3 regions of the Weizmannia sp. FSL W8-0676 genome follow, and region 3 is predicted to be linked to each of the others. Evidence: predicted binding sites of a transcription regulator. Region 3 holds the regulator's gene; each other region holds the start of a gene.
What was found. The regulator CtsR, encoded in region 3, represses protease genes until heat stress. The targets are predictions, from matches to a motif close to ATGGTCAATAAAGGTCAAACA.

Region 1: NST20_RS04930 (ATP-dependent Clp protease ATP-binding subunit) is a predicted target of CtsR. The motif match lies at 1,407-1,427, and genes of this name have one in related genera.
Region 2: clpP (ATP-dependent Clp endopeptidase proteolytic subunit ClpP) is a predicted target of CtsR. The motif match lies at 1,285-1,305, and genes of this name have one in related genera.

The regions. Positions count from the first base shown of each region.
Region 1 covers NZ_CP151954.1:1,034,709-1,037,986, forward strand. Annotated here, with positions in the region: gene NST20_RS04930 (ATP-dependent Clp protease ATP-binding subunit) at 1-1,175, opposite strand, end outside; gene NST20_RS04935 (membrane protein) at 1,703-2,737, shown strand; gene NST20_RS04940 (type II CAAX endopeptidase family protein) at 2,819-3,278, opposite strand, start outside.
Region 2 covers NZ_CP151954.1:870,226-873,503, reverse strand. Annotated here, with positions in the region: gene NST20_RS04095 (DUF4351 domain-containing protein) at 1-807, opposite strand, end outside; tRNA gene NST20_RS04090 (tRNA-Arg) at 1,093-1,164, opposite strand; gene clpP (ATP-dependent Clp endopeptidase proteolytic subunit ClpP) at 1,405-1,995, shown strand; gene NST20_RS04080 (HPr family phosphocarrier protein) at 2,077-2,346, opposite strand; gene whiA (DNA-binding protein WhiA) at 2,457-3,278, opposite strand, start outside.
Region 3 covers NZ_CP151954.1:98,337-101,614, forward strand. Annotated here, with positions in the region: rRNA gene NST20_RS00490 (23S ribosomal RNA) at 1-904, shown strand, start outside; rRNA gene rrf (5S ribosomal RNA) at 1,275-1,390, shown strand; gene NST20_RS00500 (CtsR family transcriptional regulator) at 1,686-2,147, shown strand; gene NST20_RS00505 (UvrB/UvrC motif-containing protein) at 2,167-2,712, shown strand; gene NST20_RS00510 (protein arginine kinase) at 2,712-3,278, shown strand, end outside.

The sequences.
Region 1 (3,278 bases), 940 kb from region 3:
ACAACCGGTTTGGCTTCGGTTTGTCCGGAAGCAGCCAGCTCGTTCAGTTTTTGTTCTTCTTTTTTCAGTTCGGCTGCCTTTTCATAGTTTTCCGTTGCAAGCGCAGCTTGTTTTTCCTGCGCAATTTCAGCAAGCCGTTTTTGAATATCTTCTTTGCTCGGAACCGCAATCGTCAGGTTCAATTTCGAACCGGCTTCATCCATCAGGTCGATCGCCTTATCCGGCAGGAAGCGGTCTTGGATGTAGCGGTGCGACAACTTCGCACAAGCTTCAATCGCTTCATCGGTATAGGAAACGTGGTGGTAGTTTTCATACCGGTCTTTTAAGCCGCGCAAAATCATGACGGTTTCTTCGGGGCTTGGTTCATTGACCTGTACCGGTTGGAAACGCCGTTCAAGTGCGGCATCTTTTTCAATTTGCCGGTATTCTTTCAAAGTGGTCGCGCCGATAACCTGGATTTCGCCGCGGGCAAGCGCCGGTTTCAAAATATTGCCTGCGTCCATCGAACCTTCTGCAGAACCTGCGCCGACAAGCAGGTGAATTTCGTCAATAAACAGAAGCACGTTTTTCCGTTGTTCCAGTTCGGCAATCAATTTTTTCATCCGTTCTTCAAATTGGCCGCGGATTCCCGTGTTTGCGACAAGCGAAGCCACATCGAGCAAGTAAACTTCTTTATGCCGCAGTTTTGCCGGAACCTGTTTTTCGGCAATTTTTAAAGCGAGCCCTTCTGCAATGGCGGTTTTCCCGACGCCCGGTTCGCCGATTAACACCGGGTTGTTTTTATTGCGCCGGTTTAAGATTTCAATGACGCGGGCGATTTCTTCATCACGGCCGATGACAGGGTCAATTTGCCCGGCCCGTGCAGCAGCGGTCAGGTTGCGGCCAAACTGGTCAAGTAGTCCGTTGCCGCCGCCTTGTGTTTGCGTTTGTACGGTTTGTTTCACGCCGTTTGGCTGGAACCCGTTGGCATTCATTTGGTTAAAGAGGTCGTTGAATCCTCCGAATCCGAAGTTTCCAAATCCGTTATTCATAAACATGCCTCCCCAGTTGTTTTCGAATTTTGCACGTTCTTTTTGGTAGCAGGACTGGCACAGATTCAATGTTTTTTGGTTTCCGTTCACATTTATATGCATCCCGATCGTCGCTTCGTTTTGATGGCATTTGTCACATAACATCAAACATTCCTCCTTTGATCGGTTTGATTTTGACTATCTTTGACTAATGAGATTGAAAAACAATCAAAGCGCTTTGATTTGCTTTGACCTTAATTGGAAATCAGTATAGCTCAAAATTTCACAAGATGCAAATCTTTTGCATGCACCCCTTTGATGCATTTTGGCCATTACAGTAGAAAGGCAAAGTCATTTGTCTTGTGCTGAAAATAGGAAACGGCATCTGCGAGTCACCTTTTGACTATTTTTGACCTTTCTAATATCATGATACAACTGCGCGGCCCGAAAATCAAAAGATCTGCATTTGTCATTTGCGCTATCGGCCAATGGCACCATCTTATAATTGACTATCTTTGACCTTTGCCTATAGTATACGACAACTTTTTTTGTTTGTAAAGGGTTTTTTTGACTTTTTTTGACCAATTTTTTAGCGGCGGAAATGAACCGGCCGGGCTATTTTAAGAAAGCGGGACATAGGATAGTAACGGAGACGGCAGGTTGTCTTATTTTTTCTTAAAGGGGTGCAGGCGTTGAATAAGTGGGGCTTTGCTGTCCAAATCGCAGCCGTATATATTGGAACGGTGATCGGGGCAGGGTTTGCAACAGGGAAAGAAATTACCGTTTTTTTTACACAGTTTGGGCTGTATGGATTGCTTGCCATCTGCCTTTCAGGGTTTTTATTTATTTTCTTTGGCACAAAAATGATGGAAAAAGCGATCGATTTACATGCGGATTCCTATGAAACCTTAAACCGGTATTTATTTGGCAAAAAAGCGGCCGGTTTCGTGAATGTGATGATGATGGCCATGCTATTCGGGGTCTGTGGCGTCATGCTGTCCGGTGCGGGTGCTGTTTTCGAGGAACAGCTCCGTGTTGGCAGGGGGACAGGGATTTTATTGACGGTGCTGCTCGCCTTTTTTGTCATGTGCTTTGGCATCAAGGGGCTGCTTGGCGTCAACACGTTTGTCGTGCCTTTGATGCTTTTGTTTAATTTTCTCCTTTTGTCGCAGTCCGTCCAGTCACCCGGATTTATTCAGGCGCTTATGGCCCGGCCGGAAAGTGTTGATATGCCCCGTGCCCTTCTCCGTGCCCTTTCCTATGCGGCTTTGAATTTGGCGCTCGCGCAGGCGGTGCTTGTCCCGGTTGCGGCGGAAGTGAAAGATAAGGAAGTCGTCCGTGCAGGCGGGATACTGGGCGGGGTGTTTTTAACGCTCATCCTGATTTCCAGCCATTTGTCACTGGTTACGCTGCCAGACGTTGCCAAAGTGGAGATTCCGATGGCGCATATTGTGAAAGCGAGTTTTCCGGGCATTTACTTTATTTATGTTCTGCTGATTTTCGGGGAAATTTTCACTTCTATTATCGGCGATGCCTACGGGCTTGAGCGGCAAATGCAAAAATATATGCCGATGAAAAGCGGTTTGCTGTACGGGTTGATTTTTTCCGCCATTCTGCTGATCAGCAGCTTGCATTACGGCCCGCTATTATCGGTTTTATATCCCCTGTTCGGCTATTTCAGCCTTGTTTTTATGATGGCACTCGGAATAAAGACGATCCGGGGGTGACCGGTAAGGCATTCAAAACAGCTTTGCGCGGTTGTTATGCATTTGTGGCGGGCAAATGCCGAAAAAAAGCCGTCCCCATGCTTAAAAAATCGGCAGGAAGACGACAAGCAGCAAATCAAAGGTAAGGTGCGACAAAATTTGCGCGGGCAGGCTCCGTTTCTTTGCATACAGCAGCCCCCAGAAAATCGAACCGGCAAAAGCGGCAATGATCATGATTTTTAATCCGCAGTAAAAATAAACGGATGCGTTCAATACGGCGGAAATCAAAATGGCATATTTTGCTTCCATCCTTTTCATGAGCCGGGCCTGAACAAACGAACGCCAAAAAATTTCTTCCCCGGGAATGAGGATCAGGACAAGTGCTAAGTAATGCCAGAAAGTTTCGGGCGAAAAGCGCCTGTATGCGCGGGCGACTTCATTGTCAAGCCCGCCCGGCAAAAAACCGAGTACTGTATTGCCAATTCTGAAAATAATATAGAGGAGAAAACCCGAAAAGATGCCATACAACAGCAATTGAAGGTACGGAAGCTTTTCGTGTTTT
Region 2 (3,278 bases), 770 kb from region 3:
GACAATAAATCTTCTTAACCTTTCTTCACCTTCTTCTCTGCCTTCCTCTTTCCCCTTCTTATACCCACGATCAAAATAGGAATTCGGCAATTTTAATACTTGCTCTGCTTCGTCCGGGTCCAGCATCTTAATGTTTTCCATCACTTCCGCCTCCTCTTTTTCGTTCAGTTTTAAATAATAATCAAAGAAACCGTGTAACAGCCTCATTTTTGCAGGGTCGAGTTCCATGCGTGCCAGCATCCGCAGAAACTCCAGTTTGACCTGCACCCGTTCTTTTTCTGTATACCCCATTTTGCTTAATAATGCCGCGGCAACAGGGTTGTTGCTCCGGATATAATTTCTCCAGTTTTGTTTCATCAGATGAATGGATAAATAGTGAAAACGAAGAATTTCAATGTTGTGGAACGCAAAGGTGTATGTATCAGGGGTTTCTGTTTTCTCCTCATAACTGAAAACGGCAATCGGCAATACCGGTTTCTGGTGCCGGAGACTGATCATCATATAATAACGAAACATGCGTTCAGGAAAGGGTTTCTCGTAATACGACTGCGGCTCTACATGGATGAGAATCACGGTGTCTTTCCCTTTTACCTTCGTTTCGGCAAGGATATCAACCCGTTTTTGTTCACCGCCCGGAAAGTCCGTAAACTGTTCCTGCGACAAAAACCTCACCCGGCGGTAGTCGAGATCCGCTGACACATCCGGGAAAAACGCCTCCATAAACTCCTGAAAAAAGTTTTGGATCAGCTCCTTAAACAAACGATCATGTACATTGTAACCGGGTTTCTTTTCCATTACCAGTTCCAATGGCAACACCCCTTTTCTTATTTTTCAGTTTTATTATAAAGGACAAACGTTCGTTTTTCAAGTTCCATGATTTATACAGAAACTGTTCAAAACCTGAATATATGGCACTATGAACGAAATGTCGCAGGTGGCGCAATGAATGAGATTTGTAGTGCGAAATCGGTGAAAAATTCAATCGATTGTTGCATTATTTTTTCACATTCAGAGAAAAAGAAAAACGACTGCAAATGCAGTCGTATCAAGGGTTTTAAAAAATTTTAAGCTAATTGTTCAGTTTTTAGAAAACGCCCTCGGCAGGAATCGAACCCACATTTTGAGAACCGGAATCTCACGTGCTATCCTTTGCACCACGAGGGCAATAAGTGATTCAACAATAATAGATTATAAAGGACAATGAACAAAAAAGCAAGTCCCTTTTTGGTTTTATTTTATCGGAATTTGGTTATGATGGGTATTGTAGTTCAGGTGAAGGCAATTCTTTTGACCTTCATTGACCAATATTGTATGATCAGTACATAAGGATGGAGAATAATTCCTTTAACATCCATGATATAGCATATGATGGACCATCCGAAGAGAAGAAGGAGGATACTCAATATGAATTTAATTCCCACAGTAATTGAACAAACAAACCGCGGGGAACGCGCATACGACATTTATTCCCGCCTGTTAAAAGACCGGATTATTATGCTTGGCAGCGCGATTGACGACAATGTTTCCAACTCGATTGTTTCCCAGCTTTTGTTCCTGGAAGCGGAAAACCCTGAAAAAGATATTTATCTTTATATTAACAGTCCTGGCGGGAGTGTCACTGCGGGCCTTGCCATTTATGACACCATGCAGATCATCAAACCGGACGTGCAAACGATTTGCGTCGGGATGGCTGCATCAATGGGCTCCGTGCTGTTGACCGCCGGCACGAAAGGGAAACGTCATGCCCTGCCGAACAGCGAAGTGATGATTCACCAACCATTAGGCGGCGCCCAAGGCCAGGCAACAGAAATTGAAATCGCGGCAAAACATATTTTGTATACGCGCGCGAAATTAAACAAAATTTTGTCCGACCATACCGGCCAGCCGATTGAAGTGATCGAAAGGGATACAGACCGCGATAACTTCATGAGCGCGGAAAAAGCAAAAGAATATGGTTTGATTGACCATATTATGACAAAAAAAGAATTGAAATAAGATTGAACAAGGCCGTCCGCAAGCGGGCGGCCTTGTGCTGTGTTTGAAAAACCCGCAGGCTGACGGCCGCATGCGCTTACATCAGGACGGAAGTTTTTCTTTCCCTTCAATATAGTTTGCCAAGTGTTCAAAAGCTTCTTCTTCATCGCTCCCGTCCACGCTCAGCGTAACAGTTTCCCCGTGGCCCGCAGCAAGGGTCATCAGCCCCATAATGCTTTTTGCATTTACCTTTCTTCCTTCTTTTTCAAGAAAAATTTCCGATGAAAAGCGGGTGGCTTCCTGGACAAATTGGGCTGCAGGGCGCGCCTGCAAACCGGATTTTAATTTCACTTCCAATTGTTTTTCGATCACGATAACCCTCTCCTTTCAAGTAGCAGGACAGGGGCGCCTTCTGCCAATACGCTCCCCGTCTTTATACTTTTTAAACCTATCCATCTTACATGATTAATTTTTGGCACCCATTATGAATTTTTATTGGCAGGCCCGTTTGCCCGCAGTTTTTCGGCAATTTCATCGATTTTGCGGAGCCGGTGATTGATGCCGGATTTGCTGATATGCCCGCCGGACACCATTTCGCCGAGTTCCTTCAACGTCACATCCTGATGGTTCACGCGCAATACTGCAATCTCGCGCAATTTCTCCGGCAGTGCGTCAAGGCCGACCGTTTCTTCAATATAGCGGATATTTTCCACTTGGCGGAGAGCCGCCCCGATCGTTTTATTCAAATTGGCCGTTTCGCAATTGACGAGCCGGTTGACGGAATTGCGCATATCCCGGACAATCCGGACATCTTCAAACCGGAGCAGGGCATGATGGGCGCCGATAATATTGAGAAATTCCGTAATCTTTTCCGCTTCTTTTAAATACGTAATATATCCTTTTTTTCTTTCAAGCGTTTTGCTGTTTAAATGAAACCCGTTCATCAGGCGGCATAGTGCATCGTTGTGCTCTTTGTATTGGGAGGAAATTTCCAAATGATAAGAGGAAGTTTCCGGGTTGTTAACGGATCCGCCCGCCAGAAAAGCCCCGCGCAAATAGGAGCGTTTGCAGCACTTCTTCTTCAGCAGTTCCGGGGAAATGTTCCGGGTAAAGGTAAAATGTTCACCGAGAATATGCAAATCTTCCAATATTTCTTTTGCCCGGGCCTTCAGCCTGACAATGTAGACATTGTTTTTTTTCAGGCGCATTTTTTTCCTGACTAATAATTCCACCGGGACATCATATAATCTTTTTACAAGGACGTAAATCCGCCGGGCAATGGCGGCATTTTCCGTCTGCACATT
Region 3 (3,278 bases):
TCAACGAGAGACTCGGTGAAATTATAGTACCTGTGAAGATGCAGGTTACCCGCGACAGGACGGAAAGACCCCATGGAGCTTTACTGCAGCCTGATATTGAATTTTGGTACAGCTTGTACAGGATAGGTAGGAGCCTTGGAAACCGGAGCGCCAGCTTCGGCGGAGGCATCGGTGGGATACTACCCTGGCTGTATTGAAATTCTAACCCGCACCCCTTACCGGGGTGGGAGACAGTGTCAGGCAGGCAGTTTGACTGGGGCGGTCGCCTCCTAAAAGGTAACGGAGGCGCCCAAAGGTTCCCTCAGAATGGTTGGAAATCATTCGCAGAGTGTAAAGGCATAAGGGAGCTTGACTGCGAGACTTACAAGTCGGGCAGGGACGAAAGTCGGGCTTAGTGATCCGGTGGTTCCGCATGGAAGGGCCATCGCTCAACGGATAAAAGCTACCCTGGGGATAACAGGCTGATCTCCCCCAAGAGTCCACATCGACGGGGAGGTTTGGCACCTCGATGTCGGCTCATCGCATCCTGGGGCTGTAGTCGGTCCCAAGGGTTGGGCTGTTCGCCCATTAAAGCGGTACGCGAGCTGGGTTCAGAACGTCGTGAGACAGTTCGGTCCCTATCCGTCGCGGGCGCAGGAAATTTGAGAGGAGCTGTCCTTAGTACGAGAGGACCGGGATGGACGCACCGCTGGTGTACCAGTTGTCTTGCCAAAGGCATCGCTGGGTAGCTATGTGCGGAAGGGATAAGTGCTGAAAGCATCTAAGCATGAAGCCCCCCTCAAGATGAGATTTCCCACAGTTTAACTGGTAAGATCCCTGAAAGATGATCAGGTTGATAGGTCCGGGGTGGAAGCGCGGTGACGCGTGCAGCTGACGGATACTAATCGATCGAGGACTTAACCACGAAAAGCGGAGGTGCCTTGTTTAGCCCCGACAAGCGAATGTTCTGACCGGCATGGAGCCGTCTTTTGGCTCCGTGGCGGGCAGGTGATTCGACCTCGAGGGGCTAGGCACCGAAGCTGGACAATAGAAAAGCGGAAGCGCCTTGCCCATCGGCGTACGGATTTCGGAGCTTTCGACTGAGATAAAGGAAACACGACGAGCCCTAAAGGCGAGTCGATGCCCGCTTATCGTAGGGAGAAAGCGCAGAAATACGCTAGCCGATAGGCGCTGGAGCTAGACAATTTTCAAAGTTAGAAACCAAAGCTATTCTCCGTTTACAGTTTTTTCTCCCATCCGGTTTTCAGGGAACACATCCCAAAATAAAATACAGGTCCGGTGATGATGGCGGAAAGGTCACACCCGAATACATCCCGAACTCGGAAGTTAAGCTTTCCAGCGCCGATGGTAGTTGGGGGTTTCCCCCTGCGAGAGTAGGACGTTGCCGGGCCAAATCAAAACCGCAGGCGATTTGTCTGCGGTTTTTCACATTTCAAAAATAGAGGTTTCGGTAATCCATTTTTTTCAAACCGACGCCGGCTTTGGAAGGGCGGGACAGTATCCGGCCTGGCGGGTTTTTAAAGCGCAATCAGTGAAAAGATAAAAGAAATCATCAGTTTTTTGAAAATCGGAGTAAGAAAAGTTAAAATTGGGCGGGTTGTTCTGTTGTATTTTTGCGGGGGAATCCTGTATAATTATAGTCAAATATAGTCAAAGTCAAAAGATAGTGTCAGGAGGTGGCTTTGATGAAAAATATATCTGATATCATAGAGGAATATTTAAAACGGATTCTGGAACTGAATGAAAAAGAAATTCTTGAAATAAAACGCAATGAGATTGCCGATAAGTTCCAATGTGTCCCTTCACAAATCAATTATGTCATCAATACGCGGTTTACGATTGAAAGAGGGTATATTGTTGAAAGTAAAAGGGGCGGCGGCGGTTATATCCGGATCATGAAAGTGCGGCCTGAAAGCGATGCGGAACTGATTGACCAGCTGCTCGTGCATATCGGCAATGTCATCTCCCAGTCCAATGCGGAAGCCATCATTCTCCGGCTCGTTGAAGAAGAGGTGATCTCAAGGCGGGAGGCAAAAATCATGCTCAGCGTGATGGACCGCTCCGTGCTCTACATCCAGTTGCCGGAACGGGATGAACTGCGTGCCAGAATGTTGAAATCCATGTTAACAACCTTAAAATACAAGTAACTACAGAGGTGAGTATGCTGTGATTTGTCAGGAATGCAATGAAAGGCCGGCAACCATGCATTTTACAAAAATTATAAACGGTGAGAAAACGGAATTCCATCTTTGCGAAAAGTGCGCGCAGGAGAAAGGGGAAAAGTTTTCATCGGATTGGGGAAAAAGCTTTTCCTTCGATAATTTGCTCGCGGGTCTTTTTAATTTTGACCCGGCCATCCAACTTTTCAAACAGGAAACAGCGCCTGACCCGGATGTGCTTCGCTGCAGCCATTGCGGGATGACATTGACCCGGTTTTTAAATACGAGCCGGTTAGGCTGCCCGCATTGCTATGAGACGTTTCAGCACCAGCTTGTCCCGATTTTGCAGCGCCTCCACGGCGGCAACGTTGCGCATGAAGGAAAAATACCGGCACGGATTGGTGGTGCCATTTACACAAAGAAGAAACTGCAGGAACTAAAGGCGGCGTTGCAGGAAGCCATCAGCCAGGAAGAATTTGAAAAAGCAGCAGAACTCCGCGATCAAATTCGCGCACTTGAAGGTTCTTCTCAAGCTAAAGGAGGGGAGCAGTAATGTCTTTGGAACATTTTTTGCACGAAGCGTCCAGTTCCTGGATGAACGAGCAGGGGCCTGAATCGGAAATTGTACTGACCTCACGTGTCCGTCTGGCAAGAAATTTAAAAAATTTCCGGTTCCCGTCCTTGTTTAGTACCGAGGAAGCAAGGGAAATTATGAAAATAATCCAGGATATCGCCCGGAATCATTTTCCGGCTGAACTGCAGGTTGAATTTTTAAAAATGGATGAATTAAAACCGCTCGAAAAAAGGGTGCTTGTGGAGAAACACCTGATCAGCCCGCAGCTTGCCGAAGAATCGGGTGACGGGGCAGTTATTTTGTCAAGCGGCGAAGATATTAGTATTATGATAAATGAGGAAGATCATTTACGCATACAATGTCTTTCTCCGGGGCTTCAATTGCATGAAACGCTTCAGAAAGCCAATCAGCTTGATGACCTGATTGAAAATGGGGTCGATTATGCTTTTGATGAAACGCTCGGTTACTTAACCAGCTGCCCGACGAATGTCGGAACAGGCATCCGCGCATCGGCCATGATGCATTTGCCGGGGCTTGTGCTGACA